Regions from separate parts of the Nonomuraea sp. B208 genome, predicted to be linked through region 1. Evidence: riboswitches for the same ligand, from Rfam matches in the RefSeq annotation. Region 1 holds a riboswitch; each other region holds the start of a gene.
The links. A riboswitch is a leader RNA that binds a small molecule or an ion and turns the genes downstream of it on or off. The one in region 1 is predicted to bind cyclic di-AMP.
Positions count from the first base shown of each region.

Region 2: it holds a riboswitch for cyclic di-AMP, as region 1 does, so the genes downstream of both, AC27IY_RS26355 (CHAP domain-containing protein) here and AC27IY_RS46935 (C40 family peptidase) in region 1, are expected to answer to the same signal.
Region 3: it holds a riboswitch for cyclic di-AMP, as region 1 does, so the genes downstream of both, AC27IY_RS18505 (C40 family peptidase) here and AC27IY_RS46935 (C40 family peptidase) in region 1, are expected to answer to the same signal.

Region 1 is NZ_BAAJOU010000033.1:333,161-340,066, reverse strand. Features, by position in the region: gene AC27IY_RS46950 (O-methyltransferase) at 1-353, shown strand, start outside; gene AC27IY_RS46945 (branched-chain amino acid aminotransferase) at 375-1,472, opposite strand; gene AC27IY_RS46940 (3-isopropylmalate dehydrogenase) at 1,696-2,742, opposite strand; cyclic di-AMP (ydaO/yuaA leader) riboswitch at 2,855-2,996, shown strand; gene AC27IY_RS46935 (C40 family peptidase) at 3,021-3,620, shown strand; gene serA (phosphoglycerate dehydrogenase) at 4,035-5,624, opposite strand; gene AC27IY_RS46925 (hypothetical protein) at 5,867-6,721, shown strand.
Region 2 is NZ_BAAJOU010000024.1:65,493-72,398, forward strand. Features, by position in the region: gene AC27IY_RS26330 (aldehyde dehydrogenase) at 1-552, opposite strand, end outside; gene AC27IY_RS26335 (tautomerase family protein) at 554-760, opposite strand; gene AC27IY_RS26340 (VOC family protein) at 762-1,673, opposite strand; gene AC27IY_RS26345 (class II aldolase/adducin family protein) at 1,670-2,353, opposite strand; gene AC27IY_RS26350 (PadR family transcriptional regulator) at 2,461-3,042, shown strand; gene AC27IY_RS26355 (CHAP domain-containing protein) at 3,116-3,817, opposite strand; cyclic di-AMP (ydaO/yuaA leader) riboswitch at 3,830-3,965, opposite strand; gene AC27IY_RS26360 (Gfo/Idh/MocA family protein) at 4,088-5,041, opposite strand; gene AC27IY_RS26365 (aldo/keto reductase) at 5,062-5,883, opposite strand; gene AC27IY_RS26370 (hypothetical protein) at 5,998-6,906, shown strand, end outside.
Region 3 is NZ_BAAJOU010000021.1:333,484-340,389, reverse strand. Features, by position in the region: gene AC27IY_RS18520 (RDD family protein) at 479-967, opposite strand; gene AC27IY_RS18515 (RDD family protein) at 1,094-2,491, opposite strand; gene AC27IY_RS18510 (amino-acid N-acetyltransferase) at 2,577-3,146, opposite strand; cyclic di-AMP (ydaO/yuaA leader) riboswitch at 3,423-3,573, shown strand; gene AC27IY_RS18505 (C40 family peptidase) at 3,579-4,622, shown strand; gene AC27IY_RS18500 (LuxR C-terminal-related transcriptional regulator) at 4,661-4,873, opposite strand; gene AC27IY_RS18495 (cytochrome P450) at 5,343-6,365, shown strand; gene lysX (bifunctional lysylphosphatidylglycerol synthetase/lysine--tRNA ligase LysX) at 6,359-6,906, opposite strand, start outside.

The DNA of each region.
Region 1 (6,906 bases):
CGATCGCGCGCCGCTACTGGGCGGAGGCCGGGGTGGCCGACCGGGTGACGCTCACCCTGGGCCCGGCGCTGGACACCCTCGCCGCTTTCGACCAGACCGTCGACCTGGCCTTCGTGGACGCCGACAAGGGCAACTACCCCGGCTACTACGAGCTGCTGATCGAGCGCATGCGGCCGGGCGGGCTGCTCATCGCCGACAACACGCTGCGCCGCGGGCACGTGGCCGACCCGTCCCACGACGAGCCGACCACGGTGGAGATCCGCCAGTTCAACGACCTGGTGATCGAGGACCCGCGGGTGAGCGTGCTCATGCTGCCGGTCGCCGACGGCATGACGCTGATCACCAAGCACTGAGACGGGCGCGGGTCCCCGAGGTCAGGCGATCTTGTGGACCCAGCCGTGCGCGTCGGGGCGGGCGCCGTACTGGATGCCGACCAGCTCCTCGCGCACCCGCATGGTCACCGGGCCGGGCGTGCCGTCGGCGACCGTCCAGGCCCGGTCTGCGCCCTTGACCGAGCCGACCGGGGTCACCACGGCGGCCGTGCCGCAGGCGAAGACCTCGGTCAGCTCGCCCGACTCGCACGCCGACTGCCACTCGTCGACCGAGATGAGCCGCTCCTCGGTCTCCAGGCCGAGGTCGCCGGCCAGCTCCAGGATCGACTCGCGGGTGATGCCGGGGAGCAGGGTGCCGGTCAGCGCGGGCGTGACGAGCTTGTTGCCGAAGACGAAGAACAGGTTCATCCCGCCCATCTCCTCGACGTACTCGTGGGACTGGGCGTCCAGCCACACGACCTGGTCGCAGCCGTTCTCGACGGCCTGGCGCTGGGCGACGAAGGCGGCGGCGTAGTTGCCGCCGCACTTGGCGAAGCCGGTGCCGCCGGGGGCGGCCCGGGTGTACTCGGTGGACAGCCACACCGAGACGGGCTTGACGCCGCCGCTGAAGTACGACGCCGCCGGCGAGGCGATGACCATGTACGAGTAGGTCCTGGACGGGTAGTTGACCCCGAGCCCCGCCTGCGTGGCGATCATGAAGGGCCGCAGGTAGAGGCTGTGCCCCTCGGTGGTCGGCACCCACTCCTCGTCGGTGCGGACGAGGAGTTCGAGCGACTCGACGAACGTCTCCTCGGGCAGCTCGGGCATGGCCATGCGGGCGGCCGAGCGGTTGAAGCGGGCGGCGTTGGCGTACGGGCGGAACATCACGATGGAGCCGTTGGCCTGCCGGTACGCCTTCAGGCCCTCGAACAGCTCCTGCGCGTAGTGGAAGACCGCGGTGGCCGGGTCGAGCGAGAGCGGCCCGTACGGCGCCAGCCGGGCGTCGTGCCAGCCGCGACCCTCGGTGTAGTCGATGATGATCATGTGGTCGGTGAAGGACTGCCCGAATCCGGGGTTCGTCAGTACCTGCTCCCGCTCGGCCGCGGTGCGAGCGTGGTCGGATAGCTGCACGTCGAAGCTGAGCTTCTGAGCGATGGTCATGACGATGGTCCTTCTCTCTGCGATTTCGCGAAAATCTACCGAATCCTGAGGGTCCGTGGACCCGCTACAGCGCGGCAGTGCTGCCCGAAGGCAGCTAGTACTTCCTATTGTCTCGCCATATGGGATGACAAGCTGCCGTTGGGCGATTCGGCCACTTCGGACAGCAAAAAGCGCCTGGCGATCCGGGTGCGGACCGCCAGGCGCGTGGGGAGGCTAGGCGGCCCTAGCCGGATACTCGCGCGGTGATGTCGTCGCCGATCTGCGAGGTGGTGCGGCCGGTCCAGCCGGTCAGCCGCTCGACGATGTCGTCGGCGACCGCCTGCTCGACCTTGGCCGCCTCGGCGCTCAGGCCGAGGTGGTCGAGGAGCATGGCGACCGACAGGATGGTGGCGGTCGGGTCGGCCTTGCCCTGGCCCGCGATGTCGGGGGCGCTGCCGTGCACCGGCTCGAACATGCTGGGCGCCGTGCGCTCGGGGTTGATGTTGCCGCTCGCGGCCAGGCCGATGCCGCCCGCGATGGCCGCGCCGAGGTCGGTGATGATGTCGCCGAACAGGTTGTCGGTGACGACGACGTCGAAGCGCCCCGGCTGCGTCACGAAGAACATCGACGCCGCGTCGATGTGGCAGTAGTCGGTGGTGACCTCGGGGTATTCCTCGGCCACCCGGTTGACCGTGCGCTGCCACAGGTCGCCGGCGAAGGTGAGGACGTTGGTCTTGTGGACCAGCGTCAGCTTCTTGCGCGGGCGGCTCTGGGCCTTGTCGAAGGCGTAGCGGACGACGCGCTCGACGCCGTGGGCGGTGTTGAGCGACTCCTGGGTGGCGATCTCGTGCGGCGTGCCGCGCCGCATGGCGCCGCCGGTGCCCGCGTAGAGGCCCTCGGTGCCCTCGCGGACCACGATCATGTCGATGTCCTCGGCCGTGGTGTCGGCCAGCGGGGTCTCGACGCCGGGGAAGAGTTTGACCGGGCGCAGGTTGACGTAGTGGTCGAACTCGAAGCGCAGCCGCAGCAGCAGGTCGCGCTCCAGGATGCCCGGCGGCACGCTGGGGTCGCCCACCGCGCCGAGCAGGATCGCGTCGTAGCCGCGCAGCTCCTGCAGCACCGAGTCGGGCAGCGTCTCGCCGGTGCGGTGGTATCGCGCCGCGCCCAGGTCGTAGTGCGTGGGCTCGATCTTCGTGCCGACGGCTTCGAGGACCTTGAGCCCTTCGGTGACGACCTCGGTGCCGATGCCATCGCCGGGGATGACGGCCAAGCGGATGTTACGCGACTCCATGCCGGTACCTTACCGGCTCGTCTCGCCTGACGAACACCCGGTCTCATTTCTCGGACTGTTCACGAGAAGTCCGATTTGTGAACATTTGCGATCTTTTGACCGATTCGTTAGCGTCCGTGCCCTGCCTAATCCACGCGGCGGTTCGCGTGGAGCCGGGGACCCACTCTCCCCCAGGGGCGAATCGGCATGCGCCGTAGGGCTGCTTCCAAGCCCGAGCCCGTCAGCTAACCCGGTCGGCCGTATGGAAGGACAGTCCCCTGTCTCGCATCGCCATTCTCGTGGCGGCGGGCGCGACCGGCCTCGCCGTGCTCGCCTCCCCCGCCCAGGCCTCCACCCCCGACGAGAACAACCCCGACCGCGCGCCCAAGGCCGAAACCCTCGACCAGCGCGCACTCACCACCACGCTCACCGGTCCGGAACTCAAGAAGATCCGGGACCGGCAGAGCAGGCCCGCCTGGAAGATCGCGCTGAACTTCGCCCTGAAAAAACAGGGCATCCCGTACCTATGGGGCGGGACCGGCAGGGGCGGGTACGACTGCTCGGGCCTCATGCTCCGGGCGTACCAGAAGGCGGGGATCCAGCTGCCCCGCGTCGCCGCCGACCAGTACGCGGCATTCGACAAGAAGGTCTCCTGGAACCACCTCAAGCCCGGCGACCTGGTCTTCTTCAGCAACCTCGGCCACGTCGGGATGATCTCCCGGCCCGGCTACATGGTGCACGCGCCCCGCACCGGCGACGTCATCAAGGAGGAAAAGCTGTCGAGCTGGCGCAGGAGCGTCTTCGTCGGCGGCGTCCGGCCCGACCGCAAGGGCGTACGGGAGTGGGCGGAGCGGCAGGAGGAGCCGGCACCGCCCATGCCCGTCGCGTCGGTGCTCTGACCGACGTCCCTGATGGGTGAGCCGGGGCCCTACCGGCCGGACTCCTGCGGGGCGCCGCCGTTGTCGCGGCGGTCCAGCGCGGTCTGCAGGGCCTCGGCGGCCTCGTCCTTGTGGTCTTCCGCACGGTTCCAGGCGTACATCTCGTACATGATCGTCAACTCGTTTCGCGAGGAGGCGTTACTGACGGGAGGGACTTACCGGCCGACGCGACGCCGTTCACCGCGGCGAGTCGCCGACCTGCCCTAACAGGCCTCGCCGCGGCAGGTAATGAGTACGAGCACCTGGCGCATGTGCTTCCACGTTAACCGAGGAATCTCGTTGGATGTCCTAGCATCCCGCATGCTGAGACAGCTGAGACGACGAAAAGGCCGCCGCCCGATCCGGGCGGCGGCCTTTCGCGCGAGGCGGGGAGTGTCAGTCCTCCAGGTCCACAGAACGGCCGCTCTCTGCGCCGATCTCGGCCACGATCTGGTCGACGATGTCGGCCGGGATCGCCGAGTCGACGGTCAGCGCGATGAGCGCCTTGCCGCCCTTGACGTCGCGGGCCACCTGCATGGAGGCGATGTTGACGCCGTGCTCGCCGAGCAGGCGGCCGACCACGCCGACGATGCCGGGACGGTCGGCGTAGGTGAAGAACGCGAGGTGCGCCGTCGGCTCGATCTCCATCTCGTAGCCGTTGACCTCGACGATCTTGGTGATCTGGCGGGGACCGGACAGCGTGCCCGACACCGAGACCTGGCGGCCGTCGGCCAGCACGCCGCGTACGGTCACCACGTTGCGCCAGTCGGGGCTCTCGGAGCTGGTGATCAGCTCGACGGCGACGCCGCGGTCCTTGGCCAGCAGCGGCGCGTTGACGTAGGTGACCTGCTCCTCGATGACGTCGGCGAAGACGCCCTTGAGCGCGGCCAGCTCGATGACCCGCACGTCCTGGGAGGCGATCTCGCCGCGCACCTCGACGTCGAGCTTGGTGGCGACCTCGCCGGCCAGCGCGGTGAACACCCGGCCCAGCTTCTCGGCCAGCGGCAGGCCCGGCTTGACGTCCTCGGCGACGGCGCCGCCCTGGACGTTGACCGCGTCCGGCACGAACTCGCCCGCGAGCGCCAGCTTCACGCTCCGCGCGACCTGGGTGCCGGCCTTCTCCTGGGCCTCGTGGGTGGAGGCGCCGAGGTGCGGCGTGACGACGACCTGGTCGAGCTCGAACAGCGGGCTGTCGGTGCAGGGCTCCTTGGCGAAGACGTCGAGGCCGGCGCCGGCGACGCGGCCCTCCTTGATCGCGGAGTAGAGCGCGGCCTCGTCCACGATGCCGCCGCGGGCGACGTTGACGATGCGCACGCTCGGCTTGACCTTGTGCAGCGCCTCGTCGCCGATGAGCCCGAGGGTCTCCTTGGTCTTCGGCAGGTGCACGGTGATGAAGTCGGCCTGCTTGAACACCTCGTCGAGGCTCACCAGCTTGACGCCGAGCTGCGCGGCGCGGGCCGGCGGCAGGTAGGGGTCGTAGGCGATGATCTCGACGCCGAACGGCGCCAGCCGCTGCGCCACGAGCTGGCCGATCTTGCCGAAGCCGAGGATGCCGACGACCTTCTCGTCCAGCTCGACGCCGGTGTACTTGGACCGCTTCCACTCCCCGTTCTTCAGCGCGGCGTGCGCCTGGGCGGTGTTGCGCGCGCTGGCCAGGATGAGGGCGACGGTCTGCTCGGCGGCGCTGGTGATGTTGGAGGTCGGCGCGTTGACGACCATGACACCGGCCTTGGTGGCCGCCTCGACGTCGACGTTGTCGAGCCCGACGCCCGCGCGGGCGACCACGCGCAGCTTGGGCGCCGCGGCGATGGCCTCGGCGTCGACCTGCGTCGCGGAGCGCACGATGAGGGCGTCCACGTCGGCGAGGGCGGGCAGGAGCTGGGAACGGTCGGCGCCGTCGGTGTGGCGGACCTCGAAATCGGCGCCGAGAACGGCGAGGCCGGCCTCGGACAGCTCCTCAGCGACCAGTACGACGGGCTTGTTCACAGGTGAATCCTTAGGGGCTTCCGGCGAGTCATGAGGGGGACACGTCCATGGATCCCCCGGCGGTCCTACCGAGTCTAACCGGCGCTTGTGAACGCATTCACGAGAGACCCACCATGTGAGACGGACGGGCGGCTACCCGGTAGAGGACAAAGTCACCCACTCCGGGGCCATCTTCGTCTTGATCGGGAGATTTATTCGCCATTAGCCTGATAAGCCGTGGCCGACTACCTATGGTTCGTCATATGAGCATCGGGAATCCTGCGCTTGCCGACGTTCTCGCCCAGCATGGCACGCCCCACCGGCTGCTGGGCGCCCTCGCCGACGGTGGCGTCCTGGTGGCAGTGCGCCCTGACCGTTCGGTCGTCCTCGGGACGACCCAGGCCGGCGACCGCGTGTTGCTCGGCTACACCAGCGCGACCACCTACGCCCGGCACCGTGGCAGCCATTCCCTGTCGGCGTGCGACGCCGACACCATCCTGGACATCCAGCGCGTCACGGGCGTGCGGGAGATCGTGATCGACGCGGCCGGACCAGCCGCCGCGGCCGTGCCCATCGACGATCTCCAGCGCTTCCTCACCACGACGCGGACCGGGCCCACGCCCGTCCTGTCCGGGGCGGCCCCCGCCGCCTACGCGACGGGCGCGATGGCCACCGTGTCGCGGGGTGCCGCGCTGGCCCAGGTCGCCCCGCCGGCTCCGCAGGCGCCGTCGTTCCCGTGGGTGCCCGCGCCGAGGCCGCACCTGTCGGGCCCGATGCAGCAGGTGGACCCCGGCTACCGCAGGTGCACCCATCCCATCCTGCCCGCGCTGCGGCAGGCGATCGCGCAGCTGCTCATGGACTTCCCGCTCGTGCACCACGTGTGGATCTCCGAGGCGAGCACCGCCTCCGGGGCCACCGGGATCATGCTGCACGTCAAGGTCCACATGTCGGCCGCCGAGGACGTCGTACGCGACCTGCACCGCCTGGTGCGGGCCCGGCTGCCGCAGTTCGCGGCCAGCGGCGCGCCCATCCTCATGGCCCGGGTGGCCGACGCGCGCAGCGAGCGCCGGATGATCGAGATCGGCGCGCACGTGGTGTGCGCCGACGTGCGCGACTGACCTGTGCGCGGCGACGTGCGCGACTGACCTGTGCGCGGCGACGCGCACGACTGACCTGTGCGCGCCGACGCGCACGACTGACCTGTGCGCGCCGACGCGCACGACTGACCTGCGGCGGCGGGATTCTCCTGCCGCCGCCGGCCGAATGGGTCTCCCCAAACAAGCCGTTGCTCGGCTCTAATGTG
Region 2 (6,906 bases), on a different contig from region 1:
CGCCGAGGCGGGCGTGTCCTCGGCGGGCTTGAGCACGACCGTGTTGCCCCAGGCCAGCGCGGGCGCGATCTTCCAGGTCTCCAGCATGAGCGGGAAGTTCCACGGCGCGACGGCGGCGGCCACGCCGACCGGCTCGTAGCGGGTGTAGGCGTGGTGGCCGGAGTCCATCGGCAGGGCCTCGGCCGGGGTGAGGCGGGCGTGGTCGGCGAAGAAGCGGAAGTTGTCGGCGGCGCGGGGCACGTCGTTGCCGCGGCTCTGGCTGATCGGCTTGCCCATGTCGCGCGTGTCGGCCAGGCCGAGCCGGTCGGCGTGGGCCAGGATGAGGTCCGCCAGGCGGTGCAGCAGCCGCCCGCGCTCGGCGCGGCCCATGCGCGGCCAGGGCCCCTCGTCGAACGCGCGCCGCGCCGCCGCGACGGCCAGGTCCACCTCGGCCGGGCCGCCGAGCGCGACCTCGGCCCACGGCTCGCGGGTGTAGGGATCGACGCTGGCGAAGGTCTCGCCGCTCGCCGAGGCGACCTCGGCGCCGTCGATCACGTGCCCGAAGAACTCCACGTCAACCGCCCTTGCTGATCTCGTCGCGTTCGGCGAGCGTCTGGTCGCCGGCCGCCCAGTGCGTACGCGGCACCTCCCTGACGATCACCCTGATGCTCTGGGCCGGCGAGCCGATCGCCCGCTCCACGGCGGCGTGCAGCTCGTGGATGAGCGCCCGGATCGCGGCCGGATCACGCCCTTCGGACAGGGACACCTCGACCAGCGGCATGTCAGCCCTCGCTTCCCGTGACGGGCCGCCCCGGCAGGGGACGGCGGATCTGCGGCTGGGTGTGGACGCGCCGCGTGGGGCCCTGCCACATGTCGATCGAGCCCGGCTCGGCGGGGTCGAAGTAGCGGGGGCGCCAGGCGTCCTCGTCGGTGATGAGGCGCACGCCCCACGAGTACTCGTACGTGATGCCCTCGGGGCCCTTGAAGTAGACGAACACGGCCGTGGACTGGGGGTGGCGGCCGGGACCCATCTCGATCTCGACGCCGTTCGCCTCCAGGAAGTGCCAGTTGCGCATGACGTCGTCGAGCGAGTCCACCTGGAAGTTGATGTGGCAGAGCCCCGGCCGGCTGCCCTGGAACACGGCGAGCTTGTGGTGGACCTGGTCGATGCGCATGAGGCAGGCCCAGTCGCCGATCCAGTCGGAGACGCGGGCGTTGAACAGGCCGTTCCAGAAGCGGTACGCCTCGCGCACGTCGGGCGCGTCCAGGCACAGATGGCCGAACTCGGTGATGCCGGCCTCGCGGCCGTGCCGTACGGGGGCGGTGAGCGTCACCTGGTCGATGACGAGGTCGACCCGGTTGCCGAAGGGGTCGTCGAAGGAGAGGAAGTCGCGGACCCGGCGCGAGCGGGCCTCCTCGGCGCCGCCCCGCGCGACGGCGACGCCTGCCTTCTCCAGCTCGGTCTCGGCGGCGGCCAGCGCGTCCTCGTCGCGGACGGTGAAGCCGGAGCTGATGACGCCGGACTCGCCCTCGACCAGGGCGAGGCAGTGGTGGCGCTGGTCGGCGCGCAGGTAGGCGACGCCGTTCTCCTGGGCGGTGAGCTCCATGCCGACGACGTCGACCGCGAAGCGCACGGCGGTGTCCAGGTCGGCGGCGCCGGAGCGGACGTAGGCGATGTCCGTCAACTCGATCATGACGACTCCCGGAGGTGGGACCAGATGCGGGCAAGGAGTTCGGGCGCGGCGGACCGCCACGCCCGCTGTTCGGCGGGGGTGAGGGGGACGGGGGTGCCGGCCGCGGCGGCGGTGGCGTTCATGCGGGCGCTGGCCTCCAGCACCCACATGAGGGCGACGGCCTCGCCGGCGCTCGCGCCGGCGGTGACCGCGCCGTTGCCCCGCATGACCAGGGCGGGGGAGTCGCCGAGCCGGTCGGCGAGCGCCCGGCCGCGGGCCCGGTCGCGGACGAGCACGGCGTCGTCGAGCACGGGCACCTCGGGCCCGAGGAAGGCGCCCTGCCCGTGGAGTGGCCGGATGGGCACCCCGGCGGCGGCGAGCGCGGTGGCGGCGGGCGGCTGCGCCCGGCAGATCGCGCCGGCGCCGGGGCGGGCGCGGGCGATCTCGACGTGGATCCACGCCTCGCGCGGCGCTCCGCCGGGCAGTTCGGCGGCGTCGAGGGGGAGCTCGGCGTACGGGGACGCGGCCGTGAGGGTGCCGAGGGGCACGGGTGGAGTCATCAGCAGCCGGTCGGCGCCGGTCCGGACCGAGACGTGCCCGAACGCGGTCACCAGCCCCGCCGCCGCCAGCGCCCGCCCGGCCAGGGCCAGCTCGGTCCGTAAGTGCTCTTCCGGTAAGGGTCCGGCTTCAGCCGTGCGCACCGCCGCCCGCCTCCTCGCGAGATCGTTCCCGAAGACAGGGAGGACAATACATGTATCTCCATACCTGTTCTAGAGGAACGGATCATGCTCTCCCTATGCTGGAGGGCATGTCGCTTCAGCACGCGCTGCTCGGCGTCCTGGAGGCGCGCCCCATGAACGGGTACGAGCTGACCCGCTTCTTCGAGGCCGCCCCGCGCTGGGTGTGGTCGGCGCCGCAGAGCCAGATCTATCCCACGCTGCGCCAGATGGAGCAGGTCGGCCTCATCGAGGGCCAGAAGGAGATCCGGGGCACCAGGCTGAGCAGGACCGTCTACTCCATCACCGAACGCGGCCTGGCGGAGCTGCGCGCCTGGCTCGGCACCTCCCACACCCCGCCGCCGGCGCGCGACGCGTTCTTCCTGCAGGCGCTGTTCTTCGACATGATCGAGCCGGACCGGGCCGCGTCGGTGCTCAAGGCGTTCATCGCCGAGCAGGAGCAGCTCGCCGCCGAGTGGCGGGCGCACAGGGAGGCGCTGCTGGCCAAGGACACGCCCCTGCTCAAGGAGCGGCTGAAGAACCGCCCGGCGGCCGAGCACGACCGCATCGCCGCGCTGAAGGCGCACGTCTTCGCCGGCCAGATCGCGGTCGCGACGGCCCGCGCCGAGTGGGCCCGCGAGAGCCTGCGGCTGCTGGAAGAGCCCACGCCCTGACCCGGGCGGGGCCGCACACGCGACGAGCGCGCGTCCCCGGGCGATGGGGACGCGCGCTCGTACGTGGGTGAGGTCAGGAGGCGTACTCGGGGTAGCCGTAGCCGACGACCTGCCACTTCGGCCGGACGCGCTCCTCCACCTTGCCGTTGCCGGTGTTGCCCTCGATGGTGGAGATGGTGCCGTCCTGGTTGTCCTTCTCGACGAACCCGACGTGGTTGATGGCGTCGAGGTCCTTGCTGCCGCTCCAGGAGAAGAAGACCACCGCGCCGGGCTTGGCGACGGTGCCGAAGCGGTCGTTGTTCTTGAACCACTTGGCGTGGGCGACGGTCCAGGCGTCCCAGCCGATCTGCGGGCGGGCGCCGGTCTTCTCGCCGACCCAGGAGACGAACATCGCGCACCAGGGGGCGTTGAGGTAGCCGGCGGGGGTGCCGCCGTCGCGGGCGATGGTCTCGGCGGCCCGCTTCGAGTCGGCGTACCAGCGCTGGTACGGGGTGCCGCCGCCGGCGGCGTTCTCGCTGGTGCCCACCTGGGAGCGGGCCATGGACAGCACCTGGTCGGCGGTGACCTGGATCTTGTTCTCGTCGGCGCGGGAGCGCTGGGCGGCGTGGTCGACCGGGTTCTTGGTGCTCTTGACAGTGCTGCTGTGCTGTCCTGCGGCCGACGCGGTCTCGGCGTTCGCGGCCTGCGGGCCGAGCGCGGCGGCGGCCACGGCCGTGCCGAGGACGGCGTAGGCGATCTTCATCTTTCGGGCAGCGGTGAAGCCGTGCTTGGCCATCGAGGGGGTTACTCCTTGCTTCCATGCCGCTTACCGGGTTAGCTGACGGGTTCGGACGTGGAAGCTGCCCTACGGCACGTGATGCCGATTCACCCCAAAGGACGTGGGTCCCCGGTTCCGCGCGTGGCGGATTCAGCGGTCACAGGACGATCCTGTGATGTTCTTTCACTTGCGATGGTCAGACATACTCCGACAAAACGGACGTATGCCCTGAGATGCCCCATAAGGTAATACACATGGCAAGGAGATGACAAATCCCTAAAGGGCTGGTCAGGACAGTTGTTGCCGGGCGTCGGCCAGCAGCCCCATCATGGCAAGGGATTCGTCAAGCGGCATGACCGCCGATTCGGTCCGTCCCTCGGCCACCGCGGCACGCACCTCGCGCACCTCACCCGCGTAGCCGTTGTCGGCCGGATCGAGCAGATGCTCCTCGGGCTCCATGCCGGGCGCGGACAGCACGATCCGCTCCGGCGCCCAGAACGCCGCCGGGATGTCCGCCCGCATGCCCGTGCCGACCACGTGGGCGGAGTTGGGGTAGTGCGCGAGCAACGAGGTCGCCACCACGGCGTGCCGCCCCCCGGAGTACGTCAGCAGCCCCGCCGCCTCGGCGTCCACGCCGTTGGGCGCGAGCGCCCCGGTGACGCGCAGGCTCTCGGGCATGCCGAGCAGCAGCTGCGCCAGCCCGAACGGGTAGATGCCGAGGTCGAGCAGCGCGCCGCCGCCCAGCTCGGGAGCCCACAGCCGGTGCGCCTCGTCATAGGGATGGGCGAAGCCGAAGGACGCCTGCACCGAGCGGATCTCCCCGAAGCGCTCGTCGGTGGCGATCATGCGGATCAGCGGGTTGAACCGCATCCACATGGCCTCCATGAGGAAGACGCCCGCCTCGCGCGCCAGGCGCACCATCGTCTCGGCGTCGGCCACGCTCGCCGCGAGCGGCTTCTCGCACAGCACGGCCTTGCCGTTCGCGATGGCGGCCGCGGCCACCGGGAGGTGCTGGGCGTGGGGCGTGGCGACGTAGATCGCGTCCACGGCCGGGTCGGCGCACAGCTGCTCGTAGGAGCCGTACGCCGACTCCGCGCCGAGCGTCGCCGCCAGCGCCCGCGCCCGGCCGAGGTCGCGGGAGCCGACGGCGGCCACCCGCATGCCCGGCTCGGCCGCGATGGCCGTCCCCACGGTCTGGGCGATGCCGCCGGTCGCCGCTATGCCCCACGCAAAATCTCGCACAAGGCGAGATCGTAGAGGGTTCAGGTGGCGTTGAAGGTGTCGGGGTCGGGCCCGAGGCGCTTGCCCTGGTTGAGCGCTCCGATGGCGGCCATGTCCTCGGTGTCGAGGATGAAGCCGAACACGTCGATGTTCTCCTTGATGCGCGCCGGGGTGACCGACTTCGGGATCACCACGTTGCCGAGCTGCAGGTGCCAGCGGAGCACGATCTGGGCGGGCGTCCTGCCGTACTTGCCCGACAGCACCGCGAGCGCCGGATCGTCCAGCAGGCCCCTGCCCTGGCCGAGCGGGCTCCACGCCTCCGTGAGGATGCCGTTGGCCTCGTGGAACTCGCGCATCTCGCGCTGCTGCAGGTAGGGATGGAGCTCGATCTGGTTGATCGACGGCGTGATGCCCGTCTCCTCCATCAGCCGGGTGAGCGTGGGGACGGTGAAGTTGGACACCCCGATCGCCCTGGCCCGGCCGTCCCGGTAGATCTTCTCCAGGGCCTTCCAGGCCTGGACGTACTTGTCCTGCCGCGGCACCGGCCAGTGGATGAGGAAGAGGTCGACGTAATCGAGGCCCAGCCGGGCCAGGCTCTCGTCGAAGGCCTGCTCGGCGCGGCCGTGGTCGCCGTTCCACAGCTTGGTCGTGATGAACACCTTCTCGCGCGGCAGCCCGCTCGCGCGCACGGCCCGGCCCACGCCCTCCTCGTTGCCGTAGGCGGCGGCTGTGTCGATGTGCCGGTAGCCGGCCTCCAGCGCGGTGCGCACGGCCTGCTCGGCCTCGTCGCCGGGGATTTGCCAGACGCCGAACCCCAGCTGCGGGATCTGCACGCCGTCGGTGTTGAGCATGAGCGAGTTCATAGTCTCCATTGTTCACGTCGCGTTCCTGGCGGCTTAAGGCGGCAGGGGTAACTTAACGGCGTCATGGACGGGCCATCACCCTGCTGGGAGGCCCATCGGCCGGGAGGGGCAGGAGTGGTCGGACAGGCGTCGGCCTGGGTGGAGTCGCCGCTCCAGATGCTGTGCGCCGTCGAGGCCCACCACGCGGGGCTCCTCGGGCCCGTGACCACGGTCGTGCCGCGCGCGGGGCTGCGCGCGCTGAAGGCCACCCGCGCGGAGCTGCGCTCCCTCGGCGCGCCCGACGGGCTGGTGCTGGCCGATCCGCGCGAGCGCATGCCGCGCCGGGTCCTCGCGGTCGGCGACGCCTTCTCCGGCAGGGTGCAGGTGCGCTGGCTGGCGTCGTGGCCCGGCCGGGTCGTCATCGTGGACGACGGCCTCGCCACGCTGCGCCTGCTGGAGCTGCTGGCCGCCGGGCCGTCGCGCCCCCTGCTGCGCGCCCGTGCCGAGCCGTCCGCGCCGCGCGCCGCGCTCGGCCTGGCCGCCGCGCTGCGGCTGCGCCTCAGCCGGGTGTCGGTCTTCACCGCGCTCGACGTGGACGACAAGCTCGCCGAGGCCGTCCGCGCCGCCGGCGTAGAGCTGGTCCGGCACGACTTCGCCTGGCTGCGCGCCCAGCCGCCGAGCCCGTACGGCCCCGACGAGCACACGGTCGTGCTCGGCACCTCGCTCGTCCGCAACGGCCTGGTGCACCGCGGCCGCTACCTGCGCTGGCTGACCGACCTGGCGGCCCGCGAGCCGCTCGCCTACTACCCGCACCGCCGCGAGGACCCGGTGGACGTGGCGCTCATCGGGGAGCTGCCCGGCGTCACCGTGCACGACGCCGGCGCGCCCGCCGAGCTGACCCTGCGCGGCCTGCGCCCGGACCAGCGGGTGCTCAGCCTCCCCTCGACCGCCGTCACCTCGCTGCGGGTCCTGCTCGGCCCGCGCGGCGTCGCCGTCGAGCCCGTGGACGTGCCTGACGACTGGTGGACCAGCAGGGCGGCCCCC
Region 3 (6,906 bases), on a different contig from region 1:
CGCCTGCCCAAACATATACCCGAAAAGGCGCGGAGACAATTCAGCACAGCGGGGATTCGCTGACTGGCCGATCAGTTCTGCTTCTCGGCGGGCTGCTGAGCCTTAGGCCGGCGCCCGGCGCCCTCGTGGCGGACCAACTTCACCACGCCAAAGATGAAGGCTCCGGCGACCACGGCCGGGGGGATGAGCGCTGACAATACATCTGTTAGGGCTTCCATTCGTCCTCGCCTCCACGGCTGACGGGGTTTCGAGGGCGCTATATGCGCCCGGGGCCGCTGCCCGGAGGAGCGTGACCCCAGTGCAGCGTACGGCGGCAACCGCCCGCAACTGACCATAGCGGCACACACATGCCCTGCGAGTCTCAGGGGCGCCGACATCCGGCAACCCGGACGCCCCATAGCCTAATGGCAGTCTCTCCAGACTCCTTACCGGATCAAGCGGAAATTTTGCGAAAGGCATCCGCCCAGGTGTGGAAGGCTCAGCGAAGATCTTTTACCACACGCGTTCCGGCCAGCCGGTCGTGCGGGCCGCGCTCCAGCGGCTTGTCCATCAGGATCAGCAGCCCCACCGCGAACAGCAGCATTCCGGCCAGGAGATTGACCACCGGAATGCCGATCAGCATGAGCGCGCCCGGATAGACCAGGGCCCGTTTCAGCGCCGCCCTGGACGCCGGCGCCTCGGGGGACAGGCGAATCCGCATGATCGCCTTGCCGAACGTCCGGCCCCCGCGGGAATGGGCCCACCAGTCGTAGCCGGTATAACCGGCTCCGACGGCCAGGGAGGCGCCCACACCGGGCAGCCTGCCGTCGAACAGCTCCAACAACCCGACAGTCCGGAAGACGCCCCAGAGCGCGATGAACAGAATGTAATAGAAGACCCCGAAGACGAGCCCCTCAATCAGCCGGGCGCCGAGGCGTTCCCACCATTCCGCCGGCAGCGTGTCCGCTCGCGGCGCGGTCCCGGTCATAACCTCCACCTCGCGTCGTCGGCGGCCCCGAATGGGGAGTGCGGGTGTCCCCATTCTGGTACGGCCCGGCGGGCAAAACATAGGGGCCGGCGGTAAGCCGGCCCCCAGGTTCGCGTCCCGCGCGGACTACTTGATCTTCACGACCACCGTACGCGCGACCTTGTCGGCGAACGTCTGCTGCAACGGCTTGTCCCAGAGCTGGGATGCGCCGTTGACTCCCACGCCCGCGTAGGCGAGCACCCAGCCGAGCAGCGGGATGGCGTTGAACACCCACCAGCCCCACGTGACGCCGGCCCGCTTGAGCGCGGCGTCGTTCGGCAGGCCCTTGGGGGGCATGGGCTGGCCGACGAGGACGACCTTGATGCCCATCACCATCTTGCCGACGGTCTGGCCGCTCATCTTCAGCAGGAAGAAGTCGTAAGCCACCCAGAGGGCCGCCGCGACGAGCGCCGCCAGGATGCTGGCGAGGAACGACGTGCCGATGCCGCTGCTGGTGCCGTCGAGCGAGCTGTAGCTCGCCACGAAGAAGATGCCGAGGATCAGGCCCACGACGAAGTTGATGACGAACAGGATGACGCCGTCGATCAACCTGGCCACCAGGCGCTGCCACCACTCGGCGAGCGGGGCGGGCGCGCCGGGCGGCTGGACGCCGACCGGCTGGCCGTAGCCGGGCTGGCCATAGCCCTGCTGCTGGCCGTAGCCCTGCTGTCCGTAGCCTTGCTGCTGGCCGTAGCCCTGCTGACCGTACTGCTGGTCGCCGTACTGCTGGCCGTAGCCCGGCTGGGACTGGCCCTGCTGGCCGTATCCCGGCTGGGACTGGCCCTGCTGGCCGTAGCCCTGCTGACCGTAGTCAGGCTGGGACTGCGGCTGCTGACCGTATTGGGGCTGCTGGCCGTAGCCCTGCTGCTGGCCGTAGTCGGGCTGCGACTGCGGCTGCTGGCCGTAGCCCTGGCCGTAGTCGGGCTGCGACTGCGGCTGCTGGCCGTACTGCGGTTGCTGGCCGTAGCCCGGCTGGGTGCCGTACTGGCCCGAGGAGGGCTGCTGGCCGTAGCCCGGCTGCGACTGCGGCTGCTGGCCGTACTGGGGCTGCTGGCCGTAGCCCGGCTGGGACTGGCCCTGCTGGCCGTAGCCCTGCTGACCGTAGTCAGGCTGGGACTGCGGCTGCTGGCCGTAGCCCTGCTGCTGGCCGTAGCCCTGCTGCTGGCCGTACTGCGGTTGCTGGCCGTAGCCCTGCTGCTGGCCGCCGTACTGGGGCTGCTGGCCGTAGCCCTGCTGCTGGCCGTACTGCGGTTGCTGGCCGTAGCCCGGCTGCTGGCCGTACTGGGGCTGCTGGCCGTAGCCGGGCTGCTGCTGGTTGTAGGGGGACTGGCCGAAGGCGTCGTCCGTGCGGTAGCCGACCACGGTGGCGTCGGGGTCGGGCTCGCCGGGGTGACGGCCCTGGTGCTGCTGGCCGTAGGGGGGATTGCCAGGCGCGGAGTTCTCGCCGGATTCGTCTTGCGGATACGGCGGCTGTCCGGTGCTCACCGTGTCACCTCGCTTCGCGTGCGCATGTGGCACGTGTCAGGGCACATGCCTGTGCTGCCCAACGTATCGACATAGGTATCAACAATCACCTTTCCAATTGGTCAAGGTCCGCGTCACCCGATGTCAGATGGAGCAGCATGCGGGTGTTGCCCAGGGTGTTCGGCTTGACGTGCTCCAGGTCGAGGAACTCGGCCACACCCTCGTCGTACGAGGCCAGAAGTTCGGCGTAGACCTCCGGTGAGACCGGTGTCCCCTGGATGGGCCGGAACCCGTGCCTGGCGAAGAATTCGATCTCGAAAGTGAGACAGAATACGCGCCGCAGACCCAGATCCTTGGCCTGCTGTATGAGAGCCTCCACGATCCGGTGGCCGATGCCCATGCCCCGGCACTCCGGATCGACGGCGACCGTGCGGACCTCGGCGAGATCCTCCCACAGGACGTGCAGGGCGCCGCAGCCGGCGACCCGCCCGCCGAGATCGGCCACCCAGAACTCCTGTACGTCCTCGTACAGCGTCACCGTGGTCTTCTCCAGGAGCCGAGGACCCGCGCCCGCGTAGGTGTCGACCAGGCGCCTGATGCCGCGGACGTCGGGCGTGCGGGCACGCCGGACCACCACCGCGGTCTCGGGCGCTGTCAGCTCGGCCACCTGCTCCATGGCTCTCCAGAGTACAGATGTCATTACGGCTCGGACCTAACTCCCTCAACCGCCCCGTACCCGGGGTCCGGTACGACTGTCCAGGCGCAGGTCCGACGTTCGCCGACGTCAGGCAAAACCAAGGGCAAAAAGGACATAAAGTCTCTCCTGTACGCTTGATCACGAGATCACCTTGTGACCCTTCGGTTGTGAAACCTCAACAGATCAAGCAGTTCTGGTTGAGCAGGAACCGGGAGTGCATTAGTGTCCAGCGACGACGTTCCCCGCGTGTCGCGCGCGGGAGACACGCCCAATTCCCGCAAGGGAAGCCGGGGACCCGCCGATGGCGCCCGCCGCACGCCATCACTGGGGTGAATCCGAAACGTTCGGTAGGGCTCCTCCGGCCCGAACCCGTCAGCTAACCCGGTAGGCGTCGAGGAAGGGAGTCGGTTGGTGAAGCGCACGCGCACGCGTGGGGACGAGAGGACGGCGGGCGGGAGCGCCCCCCGTCGGGAGCGGTTCCGGCGGCCGTTCCGCCTCGGAGCGGCGGCCCTGATGGCCGGCGCGTTACTGGCGGCCCCCATCGCCCCAGCGTCCGCGGAGCCCAAGCCCTCCCTCAAGGAGCTGTCGGAGCGGGTCGAGAAGCTGCACGTCGAGATCGAGACGCTCACGGAGCAGTACAACGGCCAGCGGGAGAAGTACAAAACCGCCAAGAAGGCCGCCGACTCCGCCCAGCAGACCTTGGCCGACAGCCAGGCCGACCTCGCCGCCAAGCGCGCGAAGGCCGTCATGCTCGCCCAGAACGCCTACATCACCGGCGGGCTCAACCGCTCGCTCACGTTCATGCAGTCCGACGATCCCGAGAAGTTCCTCGACCGGGCCGCGACCACCCACGCGCTGGAGACGCAGCAGAGCGAAGAGGTCAACCAGCTGCTCAAGGCCATGGACGCGGCCACCCGCGCCGAGGCCGGCGCCAAGACCCGCATGGAGGAGCTGCGCGGGATCGTGGCCGACCTCGACGCCAAGCGCGACAAGATCACCGCCCTCGTGGCCAAGACGGAGAGCAGCCTCTTCCGCCGCGCCCTCGGCGAGGCCGGGCAGCCCGGCACCCGCGCCGTACGCGTCAACCTGCCGATCCCCGGCACCGGCAAGGCCGCCGCGGCCGCCAGGTGGGCGCTCACGCAGCAGCTCAAGCCGTACGTGTGGGGCGCGGGAGGCCCCAGCTCCTACGACTGCTCCGGCCTGGTCATGGCCGCCTTCAGGCGCGTCGGCATCTCGCTGCCGCACTACACCGGCGACCAGTGGACCGCGGGTCGGCACATCTCCCGTGAGGAGATGCGCCCCGGCGACCTGGTCTTCTTCTACAGCGACCTGCACCACGTCGGCATCTACATCGGCGGGGGCATGATGGTGCACGCCCCGCGCACCGGCGACGTCGTACGGGTGGCCGCGCTCGGCAACCGGCCCTTCGCGGGCGCGGTGCGCATCGCAGACTGAGCCGGCATGACCCGGTGACCCTTGCTCCAAGCGTCCCTTCAGATGAGATGGCGGCGTGCCGCCCAGGCCACGGCCTCGATGGCCGTGGCCACACCGATGCGGTCGCAGATGCCGCGCAGTCTTCGGCGCACCGTGCGTCCGCTGATGTCCAGACGTCTCCCCACTCGATCCACAGTGACGCCCTTGGCCAGCTCGCCGAGTAAAGCCAGATCCGCGTGGCTCAGCTCAACGCCTTCAGTGAGCACTTCCATCGGGAGCCCTCCCCCCCAACAGCAGAATTTGGACCTCACAACGGGCCAAAGCCGCTCGTCTCGCAGAAGGTAAACGCATCTCTGAAAGGTCGTCAAGCGTGATAAATCCCGCCCTTGACGAGCGCTATTGACATGATCGCGTATATGTGACCTACTCGCCATATGCCGACCGGATGCTGGACGCGCGATGACCGATCTCGTTGATCAGTCCGGAGGCTCATCACCCTCCCCTTCGGGTTCGGCGGACCTTCTGGGTTTTGATCCCGCGGACCCCGGCTTTCTGGTTGATCCCTATGCGCGCTACCACGCGCTGCGCGAACGCGGGCCGATCTTCCGTACGCCGGCCGGGCTGTTCGTCCTGACCGATCACGAATTGTGCGGCGCCATGCTCCGCGATCCGCGTTTCGGTCACGGCCCCAGTCCCATCAACCGCGTCAATCCAGGTCAGCCTGTCGAGTCATTTCTGCGGATGGATCCGCCCGATCACACCCGGTTACGCGGTCTGGTCAGCAGGGCGTTCACGCCCCGCATGGTCGAACGGCTGCGCCCGCGCGTCGAGGCCGTCACCGCCGGGCTGATCGCGGCGCTGCCCGAGGAGGGCGACCTGGTTTCCGGCTTCGCGTACCCGCTGCCGGTCAGGGTGATCTGCGAGATGCTGGGGGTGCCGCCGGAAGATCACGAGCGCTTCCAGGGCTGGAGCGAGACGGCCGCCCGCAGCCTTGACCCGATGCTTACAGCGGAGCTGATATCGGAGAGCGGGCGGTCAGGAAGAGAGTTCCGCGACTACTTCCGCGACCTCCTGGAGCTCCGGCGCCGGCAGCCGGGCGACGACCTGCTGAGCGCACTCACCCGGGTCGAGGAGCTGACCGAGGGCGAGCTGCTGGCCACCTGCGTGCTGCTGCTCGTGGCCGGGCACGAGACGACCGTCAACCTCATCGCCAACGGGGTGCTCGCCCTGGTCCGGCACGGCCTGCTCGCGTACGCCGCCGAGCGGCCGCGGCAGGTCGTCGAGGAGGTGCTGCGCTACGACCCGCCGGTCCAGCTCACCGGACGGGTGGCGCTGCGCGACGCGGAGCTCGGCGGGACGCCGGTGCCCGCGGGGACGGCCGTGGTCGCGCTGATCGGCGCGGCCAATCGCGACCCCGCGGTCTTCCCCGACCCCGACCACCTCGACCCCACCCGATCCGACCCCGGCCGACCCGACCCCGGCCGACCCGACCTCAGCCGCTCCGACCCCGGCCGATCCGACCTCAGCCGCTCCGACGCCACCCGCTCGGATGGCGCTCGTGAGCCGGGGCGGCATCTCGCCTTCGGGCTCGGCATCCACTTCTGTCTCGGGGCGACGCTGGCCAGGATGGAGGGCGAGATCGCGCTCTCCGCCCTGGCCGTCGCGGCGCCACGGATGGAGCTGCTCGATCCCGCGCCGCCGTACAAGCCGAACCTGGTGCTGCGGGGGCTCGCGCGGCTCCCCGTGCGGCTCAATCGTCAGTGAGTGGGCTTCACCAGCGGGAACAGGATCGTCTCGCGGATGTTCTTGCCGGTGAACGCCATGATCATCCGGTCGATGCCCGCGCCCATGCCGCCCGTGGGCGGCATGCCGTACTCGAGGGCCGCCAGGAAGTCCTCGTCGAGCTGCATCGCCTCGGGGTCGCCGCCGGCGGCGAGCAGTGACTGCTCCACCAGCCGGTGCCGCTGGTCGATCGGGTCGTTGAGCTCGGAGTAGCCGGTGCCCAGCTCGGTGCCGAAGCCGATGAGGTCCCACTTCTCGGTGAGCAGCGGGTTGTCGCGGTGGAGGCGGGCCAGCGGCGAGGTCTCCAGCGGATAGTCCATGACGAACGTCGGCTGCACCAGCGTGTGCTCCACCAGCGCCTCGAACAGCTCCTGCACGAGCTTGCCCGAGCCCCACTTCGGGTCCCAGTGGACCTCGCGCCGGTCGGCGATCTTGCGGAGCTCCTCCAGCGTGGTGGAGGTGGTGATCTCCTCGCCGACGGCCTCGGAGACCAGGCCGTAGAGCGTCGCCCGGGGCCACTCGG